Regions from separate parts of the Nocardioides zeae genome, predicted to be linked through region 2. Evidence: predicted binding sites of a transcription regulator. Region 2 holds the regulator's gene; the other holds the start of a gene.
The links. Region 2 encodes HrcA, which represses chaperone genes, less so after heat shock. Its sites were predicted from a motif close to TTGGCACTCGNNNNNNNCGAGTGCCAA; they were not measured.

Region 1: a site for HrcA is predicted at 1,018-1,044, ahead of groES (co-chaperone GroES). Genes of this name have one in related genera too.

What each region holds. Positions count from the first base shown of each region.
Region 1 is NZ_JAUTAN010000001.1:45,987-53,498, reverse strand. Features, by position in the region: gene groL (chaperonin GroEL) at 1-537, opposite strand, end outside; gene groES (co-chaperone GroES) at 563-859, opposite strand; gene QE405_RS00250 (class I SAM-dependent methyltransferase) at 1,068-2,255, shown strand; gene QE405_RS00245 (acetyl-CoA C-acetyltransferase) at 2,252-3,469, opposite strand; gene QE405_RS00240 (polyketide cyclase) at 3,504-3,989, opposite strand; gene QE405_RS00235 (MBL fold metallo-hydrolase) at 4,028-4,672, opposite strand; gene QE405_RS00230 (S-(hydroxymethyl)mycothiol dehydrogenase) at 4,672-5,778, opposite strand; gene QE405_RS00225 (SigE family RNA polymerase sigma factor) at 5,886-6,428, shown strand; gene QE405_RS00220 (hypothetical protein) at 6,425-7,512, shown strand, end outside.
Region 2 is NZ_JAUTAN010000001.1:775,920-783,431, reverse strand. Features, by position in the region: gene ybeY (rRNA maturation RNase YbeY) at 1-5, opposite strand, end outside; gene QE405_RS03705 (PhoH family protein) at 2-1,069, opposite strand; gene QE405_RS03700 (histidine triad nucleotide-binding protein) at 1,171-1,509, opposite strand; gene QE405_RS03695 (Gmad2 immunoglobulin-like domain-containing protein) at 1,650-2,552, shown strand; gene QE405_RS03690 (16S rRNA (uracil(1498)-N(3))-methyltransferase) at 2,666-3,412, opposite strand; gene dnaJ (molecular chaperone DnaJ) at 3,423-4,604, opposite strand; gene hrcA (heat-inducible transcriptional repressor HrcA) at 4,681-5,727, opposite strand; gene QE405_RS03675 (hypothetical protein) at 5,875-6,576, shown strand; gene QE405_RS03670 (MBL fold metallo-hydrolase) at 6,613-7,473, shown strand.

The DNA.
Region 1 (7,512 bases), 730 kb from region 2:
GTTCGACTCCTCGACGGTGATGACGCCGTCCTTGCCCACCTTGTCGAAGGCGTCGGCGAGCAGGGCGCCGATGTGCGCGTCGCGCGAGGAGATCGTGCCGACGCTGGCCACGTCCTCCTTGTTGTCGACCTCGCGGGCGGCGTCGCGGAGCGCGTCGCCGACGGCCGCGGCGGCCAGGTCGAGGCCGCGCTTCAGGCCGAGCGGGTTGGCACCGGCGGCGACGGCACGGAGGCCCTCGTGCACCAGGGCCTGCGCCAGCACCGTCGCGGTCGTCGTGCCGTCACCGGCGACGTCGTTGGTCTTGGTCGCGACCTCCTTGGTGAGCTGGGCACCGAGGTTCTCGAACGGGTCGTCCAGCTCGACCTCACGAGCGACGGTCACGCCGTCGTTCGTGATGGTCGGGGCGCCCCACTTCTTGTCGAGGACGACGTAGCGGCCCTTGGGGCCGAGCGTCACCTTGACGGTGTTCGCGAGCGCGTCGACGCCGCGCTCGAGCGAGCGACGAGCGTTCTCGTCGAACTCAAGGATCTTGGGCATGTCTCTCCTCAGAGAAGCTGCAGGGTCAGGAGACGATCGCGAGGACGTCGCGACCCGAGAGGATCAGGTACTCCTGGCCCGCGACCTTGACCTCGGTGCCGCCGTACTTGCTGTAGATGACCTTGTCACCGACCGCGATGTCGAGCGGGATGCGCTCGTCGCCGTCCTCGTTCCAACGCCCGGGGCCCACCGCGAGGACCTCGCCCTCCTGGGGCTTCTCCTTGGCGGTGTCGGGGATGACGAGACCGGACGCCGTGGTCTGCTCGGCGTCGAGCGGCTTGACGACGATGCGGTCCTCGAGGGGCTTGATGTTGACCGACACGATGTCGACCTCCACTTTCCGTGCGGATCCGAATGCCGGACGGCGGACGCCGCCCGGCGGGGGCTGTGGTCGTCGCCGGCTCCGAGCGCGCCGTCGCGGGGGTCGCGCCGTCGTCGTCGACGATTGGCACACTCACCCGGAGAGTGCCAGCGCCGACGTTAGCACTCCACCAGAGGGAGTGCCAGAAGTGTCTGGGAGGATGGACGACGTGGACCTCGAGACCTTCCGGTGGCTGCTGACGCACGACGGGCGCACGCTGCTGGACGTGGCCTCCCGGGCGTACGCCGACGCCGACGGCGACCCGGTGCGCGCGGCGGCCGCGGTGCGGCGCACCGAGCCGGACCCCGAGCGCTCCGCCGCCGCGCTGACCCAGGTCGGGCTCCGCGTACGCGGTGTCGCGAAGTTCGGCGAGGACGCGCTGCGGATGTTCTTCACGCCCGACGGGCTCGAGCAGGCGACCCGCCGCTCCGTGGCCGACCACCGGGCCGCCCGGCTCGCCGCGGCCCGGCCCTCGTCCGTCGTCGACCTCGGCTGCGGCATCGGTGGCGACCTCACCGCCCTGGCCCGCGCCGGGCTCGTCGCGGCGGGGGTGGACCTCGACCCGCTGCGCGTGGCGATCGCCGAGGCGAACCTGGCCGCCCTCGGGCTCGAGGGGGCGGTCACCGTCGCGGACGCGACGACGCTGCCCCTCGGCGGGTTCGGGGTCGCCGCCGTCGACCCCGCTCGGCGGGACGGCCGCGGCCGCGTCTTCGACGCCGATGCCTGGGTGCCCTCGTGGGACTTCGTCGCGGGCCTGCTCACGAGCCGCCCGGCCGTCGCGAAGCTCGCGCCGGGCCTCCCCCACGACCTCGTCCCCGACGGCGTCGAGGCGGAGTGGGTCAGCGACCGCGGCGAGGTGAAGGAGGCGGTGCTCTGGTCACCCCACCTCGCGGTCAGCCGGCGGCGCGCGACCGTGCTGCGGGCCGAGGGGCTCGCGACGCTCACGGAGGAGGACGACCCCCACGACGGCGCCGAGCGTCCCGTCCGCGGGATCGGCCGCTACCTCTACGAGCCCGACGGTGCGGTCATCCGCGCCGGTCTCGTCACGGCCGTGGCCGGGGCCGTCGAGGGCGGCCTGCTCGACGAGCACATCGCCTACGTGACCTCGGACGCCGGGTTCCGCACGCCGTTCGCCGCGACGTACGAGGTGGTGGAGGAGCTGCCCTACCGCGAGAAGGCGCTCCGCGCCGCGCTCCGCGAGCGCGGCGTCGGGCGGCTCACCATCAAGAAGCGCGGCGTCGACGTCGTCCCGGAGCAGCTGCGCAAGCGGCTGGCGCTCCGGGGCGACGCCGAGGCGACGGTGGTGCTCACCCGGGTGGCCGGGGAGGGTACGGCGCTGCTCGTGCGCCCGGTCTAGGAGAGGCGCTCGATGACCATCGCCATGCCCTGGCCGCCGCCGACGCACATCGACTCGACGCCGAACTGCTTGTCGTGCCACCGCAGGGAGTTGATGAGGGTGCTCGTGATGCGGGCACCCGTCATGCCGAAGGGGTGACCGACGGCGATCGCGCCGCCGTTGACGTTGAGCTTGTCGACGTCGATCCCGATCTGCTGCGCCGAGCCGAGCGCCTGCACGGCGAACGCCTCGTTGATCTCGAACAGGTCGATGTCGCCCACGCCCATGCCCGCGTTGCGCAGCGCGGCCGGGATCGCCTCGACCGGACCGAGGCCCATGATCTCGGGCGAGAGGCCGGTGACGGCGGTGGAGACGATGCGCGCGAGCGGGGTGAGGCCCAGCTCCTTCGCCTTCGTGTCGCTCATGATCACGAGGGCCGCGGCGCCGTCGTTGAGCGGGCAGGCGTTGCCCGCCGTGACCGTGCCGTCGGGGCGGAAGACGGGCTTGAGCTGGCTGATGGCCTCGTACGTCGTGCCCGCCCGCGGACCGTCGTCGGTCGAGACGACGGTGCCGTCCGGCAGGGTCACCGGGGTGATGTCGGTGGCCCAGAAGCCGCTGGCGATGGCCTCCTCGGTGAGGTTCTGGCTGCGGACGGCGAAGCGGTCCTGCTCCTCGCGGCTCATGCCGAGCTTCTGGGCGACGTTCTCCGCGGTCTGGCCCATCGCGATGTAGGCGTCGGGCAGCGTGCCGTCCTCGCGCGGGTCGCGCCACACGTCGGCACCGCCGGTCGCGCGGGCCTCGGTGCGGCGGACGGCCTCGGCGAAGACGGGGTTCTGGGCGGCGGGGTCGTCGGCGAACCCGGCGCCGAAGCGGCTGACCGTCTCCACGCCGCCCGACAGGAAGACGTCGCCCTCGCCGGCCTTGATGGCGTGGAACGCCATGCGGGTCGTCTGCAGGCTCGACGAGCAGTAGCGGTTGACCGTCACGCCGGGGAGGTGGTCCATCCCGGCGAGCACGGCGACGATGCGGGCCAGGTTGTTGCCCGACTCGCCGGCGGGCTGGCCGACGCCGAGGGCGAGGTCGACGATGTCCGCGCGGTCGAGCTCGGGGACCTTCGCGAGCGCGGCCTCGACCATCTGCACGGCCAGGTCGTCGGGACGCATGTCCTTGAGCGACCCCTTGCCGGCACGGCCGATGGGCGAGCGGGCGGTGGAGACGATGACGGCTTCGGGCATGGGGGCTCCTGTGTCTGTCGGTGGGGGCGGGAGTTCAGCGGGCGCGACGGGCGACGACGCGGGCGAGGATGCCGAGCGTGCCCTTGAGGTGCTGCTCGGAGATGACGGGGAAGATCTTCTTCCACCGGTCGTGGGCGTTCGACCAGTCGTAGTAGCTGGTCACGAGGGTGCGCGCGGAGCCGTCCTCGGACGGTTCCGTCGGCTCGAGGCGGTAGCCGTAGACGTGACCGATCGGCGGCTTGATGGTGCCGACGATGCGCCAGGCCACCTCCCGATCGGGCTCGAGGGTCTCGATGACGACCGTGACGTCGTACTCCCCCATCTCGGGGAGGTCGCCGAGCGCCTCGCGGTCCATGTGGACGACGAAGGTGTCACCGACGGCGCGCGGGCGGTCCCCGCTCGCCGACTGGAGCATGCCGGAGGAGTCGATGTCGACGTGGCCCTCGGGATCGGTGAGGACGTCGAAGATCGCGCTCGCCGGGGCGGCGATCACGCGGGTGGTCTCGAGGCGCTCGGTCACGTCGCCCACCCTAGACGGGCGACGGACCGAGCGCTCGGTCAGGTGAGGTTCGTCATCTCCGCGGCGATCGTCGTGTCGTCGCCGTGACCGGTGTGGACGACCGTGTCGCCGGGCAGGGCGAAGAGCCGTGCCTTGATCGATGCCTCGATGGTGGGGCGGTCGGAGTAGGACCGGCCGGTGGCCCCCGGGCCGCCGTTGAACAAGGTGTCGCCGGTGAAGACGACACCGAGCTCGGGGGCGTGCAGGCAGACCGCGCCCGGGGCGTGGCCCGGGGTGTGCAGCACGGTCAGGGTCGTGCCCCCGACCGCGATCTCCTGGCCGTCGGAGAGGTCGACGTCCCAGAGCTCGCCGTGCTCGCCGGTGCCGTGGGTCAGCTCCCACAGCGGCCGGTCGTCGGGGTGCAGCAGGATCGGCGCGCTCGTGCGCTTGCGGAGCTCGGGCGCGACGCGGACGTGGTCGTCGTGGGCGTGGGTGCACACGATGGCCTTGACCCTGCGGTCCCCGACGACGCCGAGGATGGCCTCGACGTCGTGCGGGGCGTCGATCACGACCACCTCGGAGTCGTCACCCACGACCCAGATGTTGTTGTCGACGTCGTACGTCTCCCCGTCCAGGCTGAACGTGCCCGCGACGACGCCGTGGTCCACGCGGGCGCCGCCGGCGGCGTGGTGGGAGCTCGCCATCAGAGGACCACCACGCTGCGCAGGACCTCGCCGTGGTGCATCTTCTCGAACGCGGCCTCGACGTCCTCGATCCCGATCTCCTCGGTCACGAACGCGTCGAGGTCGAGACGGCCCTGGCGGTAGAGGTCGACCAGCATCGGGAAGTCGCGGTTGGGCAGGCAGTCGCCGTACCAGCTCGACTTCAGCGACCCACCGCGACCGAACACGTCGATCAGCGGGATCTGCGGGACCTTCATGTCCGGCGTCGGCACGCCGACCAGGACCACCGTGCCGGCCAGGTCGCGGGCGTAGAAGGCCTGCTCCCAGGTCTCGGGACGACCGACCGCCTCGATCACCACGTCCGCACCGTCCGCGCCCTCGTGACCCGCCGCCGCGCCCGCGATCGCCTTGATCGCCGCGACCGCATCGGTCTCCTTCGAGTTCACCGTGTGGGTGGCGCCCAGCTTCCTCGCGCCCTCGAGCTTCTTGTCGTCGATGTCGACCGCGATGATCGTGCCCGCACCCGCCAGCGCCGCGCCCGCGATCGCGGCCACGCCGACACCGCCGCAGCCGATGACGGCCACGACGTCGCCGCGCGACACGTTGCCGGTGTTGATCGCGGCACCGATGCCGGCCATCACGCCGCAGCCCAGCAGGCCCACGGCAGCCGGACGGGCCTCCGGGTCGACCTTCGTGCACTGCCCCGCGGCCACCAGCGTCTTCTCGGCGAACGCCCCGATGCCCAGGGCCGGCGACAGCGGCGTACCGTCCGCCAGCGTCATCTTCTGCGTCGCGTTGTGGGTGTTGAAGCAGTACTGCGGCTCGCCGCGGTCGCACGCGCGACAGTCGCCGCACACCGCGCGCCAGTTCAGCACCACGAAGTCACCCGGCGCGACCGCCGTGACGCCCTCGCCGACCGCCTCCACGACACCTGCGGCCTCGTGGCCCAGCAGGAACGGGAACTCGTCGTTGATCCCACCCTCGCGGTAGTGCAGGTCCGTGTGGCACACCCCGCACGCCTGCACCTGCACCAGCGCCTCGCCCGGCCCCGGGTCGGGCACCAGGATCGTCTCCAGGCTCACCGGCTCCCCGACCGACTTCGCGACGACTGCCTTGACCTCATGCATGTGGGACTCCCTCTCCTGGAGCTCGTGGACCTGACCCGACGCATTCTCCCCGATGCAACCGATCGGAGGACGGTCGCGTCTTGGTGGCGGAATGATGGAGGTGAGAGATGACGACCCCAGGAGCGACGTTGACGACGCCCCGGCGACGCAGCCGTGACGAGGAGTTCGCGGACTACATGGCGGCGCGCCAGGCGAGCCTGCTGCGCACCGCGTACCTGCTGTGCGGCGACCGGCACACCGCCGAGGACCTCGTGCAGACGACACTGGCGAAGCTGTACCTCGCGTGGGACAAGGTCGAGGCGCAGACGTCGCTCGACGGCTACGCGCGACGGATCCTCGTCAACGAGCACAACTCGCTGTGGCGGCGCGCGTGGAAGAAGCGCGAGTCCAGCACCGCCGAGGTGCCCGACACCGTGCAGCACCGCGACGACTACGACGACGGCACCGCCGGGCGGTTGTGGGCCTTCGTGCAGACCCTGCCCCGCAAGCAGCGCGCGGTGATCGTGCTGCGCTACTACGAGGGCCTCAGCGAGGCCGAGATCGCCACCACCCTCGGGATCTCCCCCGGGACCGTGAAGTCGCAGGCCAGCCGCGCGCTCGCGGCCCTGCGGGACCGGACCCCCTCCCACCTCCGAGAGGAGCAGCGATGACGAACGACCTGGACGACCAGCTGACCCGCACCCTGCGCGAGCACGCCGGGGACGCCGGTACGCCGCGGCTCGACCTCGACGCCGTACGGGGTCGCGCCCGCCGGATCCGGCGCACCCGCACCGCTCTGGTCGGGGCGGGAGCCGCCGCCGTCGTGCTCGCCGTCGTCGCGCCGCTGGGGCTGCTCGGCGGAGGGTCCAGCGACCGGTCGGTCGACCCGGTGACGGGTGGTACGGCGAGTGCCGATCGCACGCGGCACCTCCTGATGGACCTCGGCGACCTTCCGGAGGGGGCCCCGGCCGAGGTGCCGTACCGGCTCGACGGGGTGCTGCACCTTCCCGGCGGGGCGACGTACGAGCTCCCGTTCGACGCCATCTCCGGCTCGCTCGGCGATGTGGTGCCGTACGCCGCGGGCGGCTGGCTGGCGACAGTGGATCCGGGGCGCGGCGGTGAGTACGACCTCTACCACCTCGACGGCCAGGGCGAGCTGGTCGAGATCCTGACGGGCCTCGACGAGGAGCGACTGGTGAACCCCACCTTGGCCTACGATCCCGCGACGGGGCGCGTGGCGTGGGTGGAGTCGTCCATCGGGGCGGGCGAGGGAGGTATCGAGACCCTCGTTGTCGCCGATGCGGACGGCGACGAGCTGTGGCGCCGCCCCCTGGCGACGGGGCCCAACTTCGATCCCGTCAGCCGGCCCCTCGGGTTCCGAGGCGACGACGTGATCGTGGAGGCTCAAGAGCTGGGCCGGTCCGTCCGAACGATCCGGTTGACCCAGGACGGCATCATCACGGTGCTCTCCCGCACCCCCAGCGACGCCGTGTCGCCGGACGGTTCACTCGTCGCTCGTCCCACGGGTGAGACCGGCGAGCTCGACCAGGCGTGCCGCGGGGTCTACCCCGCGGGCGAGGATGCTCCCCTCGCGTGGTCGACCGAGACCTGCGCGACCACCTACGGCCTCTTCGACCGTGACAGCCGCTGGGTGACCGCGGGCCCGTACGAGCAGTACGCCGAGGCCGGCGGGCTGATCGACAGCGTCCGCGATGCTCGCAACGGTCGCGGCGTTCTCCAGGTCAACTCCCCGGA
Region 2 (7,512 bases):
GTCACGAGGGTCGTCCTCCCTGCGCCTGCGGCCGACCGGTACGCCGCGGGGCCGCGCCCCGCGGTCCGTCGACCCGCTCGGGGCGGTCCGCGCCGCTCGACCGGTCGGAGTCGTAGGTGTCGTAGGCCGCCACGATCTTGGCGACCAGCCGGTGGCGCACCACGTCGCCGCTGGTCAGGCGGTTGAAGGAGACGTCGTCGACGTCCTGGAGGATGCTCTCCACGACGCGCAGGCCCGACGCCTGCCCGTTGGGCAGGTCGGTCTGGCTCGTGTCGCCGGTGACGACGATCTTGGAGCCGAACCCGAGGCGGGTCAGGAACATCTTCATCTGCTCGGGCGTCGTGTTCTGCGCCTCGTCGAGCACGATGAAGGCGTCGTTGAGCGTGCGGCCGCGCATGAAGGCGAGCGGAGCGACCTCGATCGTGCCCGAGGCCATCAGCTTCGGGATCGTCTCGGGGTCCATCATGTCGTGCAGCGCGTCGTAGAGCGGCCGCAGGTAGGGGTCGATCTTCTCGCTCAATGTGCCGGGCAGGTAGCCCAGGCGCTCGCCCGCCTCGACCGCCGGTCGCGTGAGGATGATCCGCGTGACGTCCTTGCTCTGCAGGGCCTGCACCGCCTTGGCCATCGCCAGGTAGGTCTTGCCCGTGCCGGCCGGGCCGATGCCGAACGTGATCGTGTTCTGGTCGATCGCCTCGACGTACTTCTTCTGGTTGACCGTCTTCGGGCGGATCGTGCGGCCGCGGTTGGAGAGGATGTTGAGGCTCAGCACGTCGGCCGGGCGCTCGGTGGTCTCCGCCCGCAGCATCGCCACGACGCGCTCCACGGTCTCGCCCGAGACGCCCTGGCCCGTGCGGATCAGCGTCACCAGCTCGCCCAGCAGGCGCTCGGCGAGCGCGATCTCCGGGGGCTCGCCCTCGAGCGTGATGCGGTTGCCGCGCACGTGGACCTGGAGCCCGAAGGCCTCCTCCAACGCCGCGAGGTGCTCGTCACCCGGTCCGAGGAGGCTGACCATGTCGATGCTGGTGGACACCGTCACGGTGTGCCGGGCGGCAGTCTGCGATTCAGTCATGGAGGCCCGTGGGGGCGGCCTTTCGGTGCGGGAGACGAACTCCTCCATCGTACGCCGCGGCCCCACCCCCGGACCCACCGCTTTTCAGGCGGGCCAGCTTCTCAGGCGGGCCAGCCCATCGTCGTGCCGCCGATCACGTGGAGGTGCGCGTGGAAGACGGTCTGACCGGCGTCGGCCCCGGTGTTGAAGACGAGCCGGTAGCCGTCGAGGCCCTCCGCCTCGGCGATCGCGCTCGCGCTCGTCAGCAGGCCCGCCGCCGTCGCGGGCTCGCCGGCGGCGAGCGCGGCGGCGTTCTCGTAGTGGCTGCGCGGCACCACGAGCACGTGGGTCGGCGCGACCGGGTTGATGTCGCGGAAGGCCAGGGTCGTCGCGGTCTCGTGGACGACCGTGGCGGGGATGTCGCCCGCGACGATGCGGCAGAAGAGGCAGTCGGTGGTCACGTGGTCAACCTAGTGGCCGACCGCGTGGCCGATCGAGCGGCCGACCCACGCAACCGCGGGCGCGGTTCGCGCGTCGTACCCACCAGGCAGCCCGGCCGGCGACTACCGTCGAGCCGACCCCACCCGAGGAGGCACCTGACATGTCCATCCGTCGCACCGTCGCCCCGCTCGCGACCAGCGCCGTGCTCGCCCTGACGCTCGCCGCCTGCGGCGGGACCGACGACTCCGACCGCGCCGGCGCCTCCGGTGACGGCGCGAGCAGCGACTCCTCGCCCTCCGCGCCGGTGAGCACGTCGTCGGACGCGGGGTCCGGGGACGGCGGGGGCACCGACGCCGGCGAGGGCGACGGCGGCGGGGACGCCGCGACCGCGGTCTACTTCGTGACGCCCGGCCCGCTCGGGGACCGCCTCGTCCGCGAGTTCCAGCCCGGCGGGGCCGACCTGGCCTCGGCGGTCGACCTGCTGTCGGGCACGCCGCAGGACCCGGACTACACGAACCCCGCGAGCGGATGGGTGCAGGAGGCGACCCAGGACGGCGACGAGATCGTCGCGACGGTCGCGGGCGCGGCGCCGGGCGGCGAGGGCGCGGCCCTCGTGGTGCAGCAGGTCGTCTACACCCTGCAGGCCGCCGTCGGCGACACCCTGCCCGTGCGCTTCGTCGACGCCGACGGCGGTGACGTGACGGTGGCCTCCGGCGCCGCGAACCCGGTGGAGGCCGCGCCGCAGCTCGACACGCTGCTGCTGGTCAACGTCACCGACCCCGCGGAGGGCACGACGGTCTCGGGCAGCTTCACGGCGACGGGCCGGGCCAGCTCCTTCGAGGCGAACGTGCCGTGGGAGCTCCGCCGGGGCGACGAGGTCGTGGACTCCGGCTTCGTGACCCACGAGGGCGACTGGGCCACCGGGCTCGGCCCCTGGGAGGTCACCGTCGACGTGAGCGCGCTCGACCCGGGCACCTACACGTTCGTCGCCCGCACCGACGACCCCTCGGGCGGCGAGGGCCCCGGCCCGGCCGAGGACACGAAGGACGTCGTCGTCCGATGAGGCGCTGACCCCCTGACCCCCTGACCCCCTGACCCCGGGTCGTGGTGCGAGGCCACCGGAATACGCAGGTCTCACACCACGACCGGGGTGGGAAGGGGGGGGTACGCCGCGGCTCAGCCCCAGCGGGACGTGCGGGCCAGCAGGGCCGCGACCGCGGCGAGCCCGGCGGTCGAGGTGCGCAGCACCTCGGCACCGAGCCGCACGGTCGTGGCGCCGGCCGCCTCGAAGGCGGCCACCTCCTCGGGGGCCAGGCCGCCCTCGGGACCGACCACGACGCCGATGCTCGCGCCGGGCGCGTCGGGCACCACGAGCCCGCCCAGCGCCGCACGGGCCTCCTCGTGGAGCACGACGACGAGGTCGATGGCCGCCACCAGCTCCGCGACCGCAGCCGTGGAGGCCAGGGGGGTCACCTCGGGGAACCACGCGCGCCGCGCCTGCTTGGCCGCCTCCCGCGCCGTGGCGGCCCACTTCGCGTGGGACTTCACCGCCCGCTCGCCGCGCCACACGGCGACGCTGCGCGACGCCGCCCACGGCACGATCCGCTCGACGCCGACCTCGGTCAGCACCTCGACGGCCAGCTCTCCGCGGTCACCCTTCGGCAGCGCCTGCACGACCGTGATCGCGGGGCCGGGCCGGGGCTCGTCGACGACGTCGCGGACCTCGACGTCGAGCACCCGCTTGCCCGTCGCGACGACGACCCCCGTCGCGGAGCGACCGCGGCCGTCCACGAGCCGCAGCTCCTCGCCCACCACCGTGCGCCGCACGGCGACGGCGTGGTGCGCCTCGTCGCCCCCGAGCCGCACGACGACGCCGGGGCGGGCGTCCGCGAGCGCCGGGCAGAGCTGGACCGGGAGGCTCACCGGCGCCCGCTCAGTGGTTGAACTTGTCGCGCAGCCGGTCGAAGAACGACCCGCGGCGCATCTGCACGGACCCGTCGTCGGCCTGCTGCTCGCCCCGCAGCTCGGCGAGCTCGCGCAGCAGGGCCTCCTGCCGCGAGTCGAGCTTCTGCGGGGTCTCCACGGCCACCGTCACGACCAGGTCGCCCCGGGCCGCGCCGCGGAGACCGGGCACGCCGCGCCCGCGCAGCACCTGCTCGGTCCCCGACTGCGTGCCGGGCTTCACCTCGATCCGCGTCTGGGTCTCGAGGTCGCTGTCCGCGCCGTCCGTGACGAGGTCGGCCTCGAGGAGGGGCAGCGTGATCGAGGCGCCGAGCGCCGCGGCGGTCATCGGCACGGTGACGACGCAGTGCAGGTCGCCGCCGTCGCGCACGAAGAACTCGTGCTCGGCGACCCGGATCTCGACGTACAGGTCGCCGGCGGGACCACCGCCCGGGCCCACCTCGCCCTGACCGGTCAGCTGCACGCGGGTGCCGGTGTCGACGCCCGCCGGGATCTTGATCGTCAGGTTGCGGCGCGAGCGCACGCGTCCCTCCCCCGAGCAGGTGCGGCAGGGGTCGGGGATGATCGTGCCGAAGCCGCGGCAGGCGGCGCACGGCCGCAGCGTGCGGATCTCGCCCAGGAACGAGCGCTGCACGTGGGCGACCTCGCCCGCGCCGCGGCAGGTGCTGCAGGTCTGCGGGCTCGAGCCCGGGGCGGCACCGTCGCCCGCGCAGGTCTCGCACACGACCGCGGTGTCGACCTTCAGCTCGCGGGTGACCCCGAACGCGGCCTCGGCGAGCTCGACGTCGAGGCGGATGAGGGCGTCCTGGCCGCGGCGCTGCCGCGGTCGCGGACCGCGGCCACCCTGTCCCTGACCGCCGGCACCGCCCCCGAAGAAGGCGTCCATGATGTCGGTGAACGAGAAGCCCTGGCCCTGCCCGGCGCCGCCGAAGCCACCGCCGAACGGGTCGCCGCCGCGGTCGTAGGCCGCCCGCTTCTGGGGGTCCGACAGCACCTCGTAGGCGCGGCTGACCTCCTTGAACTTCTCCTGCGTCTCCGGGTCGGGGTTGACGTCCGGGTGCAGCTGACGGGCCAGTCGCCGGTACGCCTTCTTGATGGCGTCGGCGTCGGCGTCACGGCTGACGCCGAGCAGCTCGTAGAGGTCCTGGCTCACGTGTGTCCTGTCCATCGCTTCCGTCGTTCTCGTGTCGGTCGGTGTCCGGGACCGGCCCGGAGGAGTACGTCGCGGCTCAGCTGCCGCTCTCGTCGAGGATCCGCGACATGTAGCGGGCCACGGCGCGCACGGCGGCCATGCTCCCCGCGTAGTCCATGCGGGTGGGCCCCACGATGCCGAGCGACGAGAGGGCCTCGGGGCCCGCGCCGTACCCCGCGGTGACGACGCTCGTGCCCGCCAGCTCCTCGACGGGGCCCTCGGCCCCGATGCGCACGGTCACCCCGCCGCCGGTGGTGGCCTCGCCGAGCAGCTTGAGCAGCACCACCTGCTCCTCGAGCGCCTCGAGCATGGGCCGCAGCATCGTGTCGAAGCCCTCGCCCGCGCGCGCCAGGTTCGCCGCGCCGCCGACGACGACCCGCTGGTCGGAGGAGTGGTGGGCCAGCGCCTCGACGAGCACCGTCACGACGTCGTCGAGCACGGCGTCGCGGATCTCGCCCGGCCCCGTGGCGTCCGGTCCGTCCGCGCGCAGCGACCGCAGCGCCGTGCTGGCGGCGACCAGCCGCTCCCCCACGACGGCCTGGTTGACCTGCGCACGGAGCGTGGCCACCTGGTCGTCGGCGAGGTCGTGCTGGAGCTCGACGAGCCGCTGCTCGACGCGCCCGCTGGAGAGGATGAGCACGACGAGGAGCCGGCGCGGCGCGAGCGCCACCACCTCGACGTGGCGGACGGTGCTGGCGGACAGCGTGGGGTACTGCACCACGGCCACCTGGTGGGTGAGCTGCGCAAGCATGCGCACGCTGCGGCGCACCACGTCGTCGACGTCGATCGCGCCCTCGAGGAACGTGGCGATGGCGCGCTTCTCGGCGGTCGACATGGGACGCACCGTGGTGAGCCGGTCGACGAACAGCCGGTAGCCCTTGTCGGTGGGGATCCGACCGGCGCTCGTGTGGGGCTGGTGGATCAGTCCCTCCTCCTCGAGCACCGCCATGTCGTTGCGCACCGTGGCGGGCGAGACGCCCAGCCCGTGCCGCTCGACCAGCGCCTTGGAGCCCACCGGCTCCTCGGTCGCGACGTAGTCCTCGACGATGGCCCGCAGCACGGCGAGCCGACGCTCCTCGACCACCCTCGCTCCTTCCGCCGATGTCCGCGCCGAGCCTGGCACTCCTCGCGCGCGAGTGCCAATGCTACGACCACCGACGAATTTCGGGAGCCTGGGTGACAGACCGACGACGCTAGGTTAGCCTTGCCTAAGTCGCTCAGGAGGTAGCTCGTGTTCCCCATGCTCACGTCGGCCGATCCCGACCAGCTCGCCGCTCGTGCACGCAGCGCGCTGTCCTGCCCCGCCGCCGCCAGCATGGTCATCAAGGGCACCGAGCACCTCTTCGGCGGCGACGACCTCGGGCTGCAGGACCGCTCCGGCGTGCCGACGCTCGTCTGCCGCGCGGGCTCCGTCGTCGAGCAGGCCGGCCAGTCCCGCCAGAAGGCCCTGCTCCGCATCATCTCGGGCGTCGTGGAGGAGGACGGCACGACGGAGTCGGTCGTCATCGCCGGCAAGCTCGCCGCGCCGCGTCCGTGCTGCGACCCCGCCATGAGCGCCGTGGCGATCGAGCCGACGATCATCATGCTGATCCGCACGCAGGCCGACGGCTCGACGCGGCAGTACCGGGTGCCCGCCGCCCTCTTCACGAGCCCCGCCCACGCGCTCAACCGGGGCTACCTGCGGCGCTGCACCGAGCACCTCAACGAGTGCCACGACGCCGAGCTGCGCCAGGCCGTCTCGCTCTGCACCGGCACCCCCGCGCCCCGCCTCATCGGCGCCGCGCTCCACGACCTGTCCCCCGCCGGGGTCGAGGTGCGGTGGGTCGACGGGGACGGCGCCCACCTGCGCCGCGTCGACTTCGACGGCGACGCCACGACCCCCGACGAGCTCGCCGCCGCGCTCCGCGAGCACCTGCACGCCGGTCTCTGCTGACGCACCCGGCCGACCCACCCACCTAGGGTGGGCCCCGTGCAGGACGGGACGTTCACCGAGGTCGCGGACCGCGTCTGGGTCGCCCGTCACGCCTGGTACGACGTCAACGTCACCCTCGTCGCAGGCACGGCGGGCGCCGTGCTGGTCGACACCCTCGCCTCCGAGCGCGCCGCCGCCGGGCTCGTGGAGCGGGTACGCCGCGTGCTCGCCCCCGGCACCCCCCTGCTGGCCGTCGTCGCCACCCACGAGCACCACGACCACGTGCTCGGCAACGGCACCGTCCTCGACGCCTGGCCCGCCGCAGCGCTCGTCGGCCACGAGACCGCTGCCGCACGCATGGCCGCCAGCGTGCCGGCGCAGCTCGACGCCGAGGCGCTCGCCGCTCCCGACGACCCGCGGCTCGAGGAGATGCGTGCGAGCCGCGTCGTCCCGCCGACCACCACGTTCTCCGGGGTCCACGTGGTCGACCTCGGCGACCGCCACCTCGAGCTCCTGCACCCCGGACGGGGCCACACGGCCGGCGACCTGGTGGTGCGTGTGCCGGACGCCGACGTCCTCGTCGCCGGCGACCTCGTGGAGGCGCTGCCCGCCTACGGCCCCGACAGCCACCCGCTGGAGTGGCCCGGCTCCCTCGAGCTCCTGCTCGGCCTGCTCTCCCCCGCCTCGGTCGTCGTCCCCGGGCACGGTGCCGTGACCGGTCGGGACACCGTCGCGGCGCAGCACGACGACGTCGCCCGGGTGGCGGCGACGATCGCGGAGCTGGCGGGCCGCGGCGTACCGGCGTCCGCGGCACTCGCCACCGGCGACTGGCCCTACCCCCGGGAGGCGCTGGAGCACGCCGTACGGCGCGGGTACGCCCACCTGCCGCCGGGGGCGGTGCGCCTCCCCCTGCTGTGAGGTCGGCCCGGCGCGGCGTGGCTCGCCAGGACCGTCGGT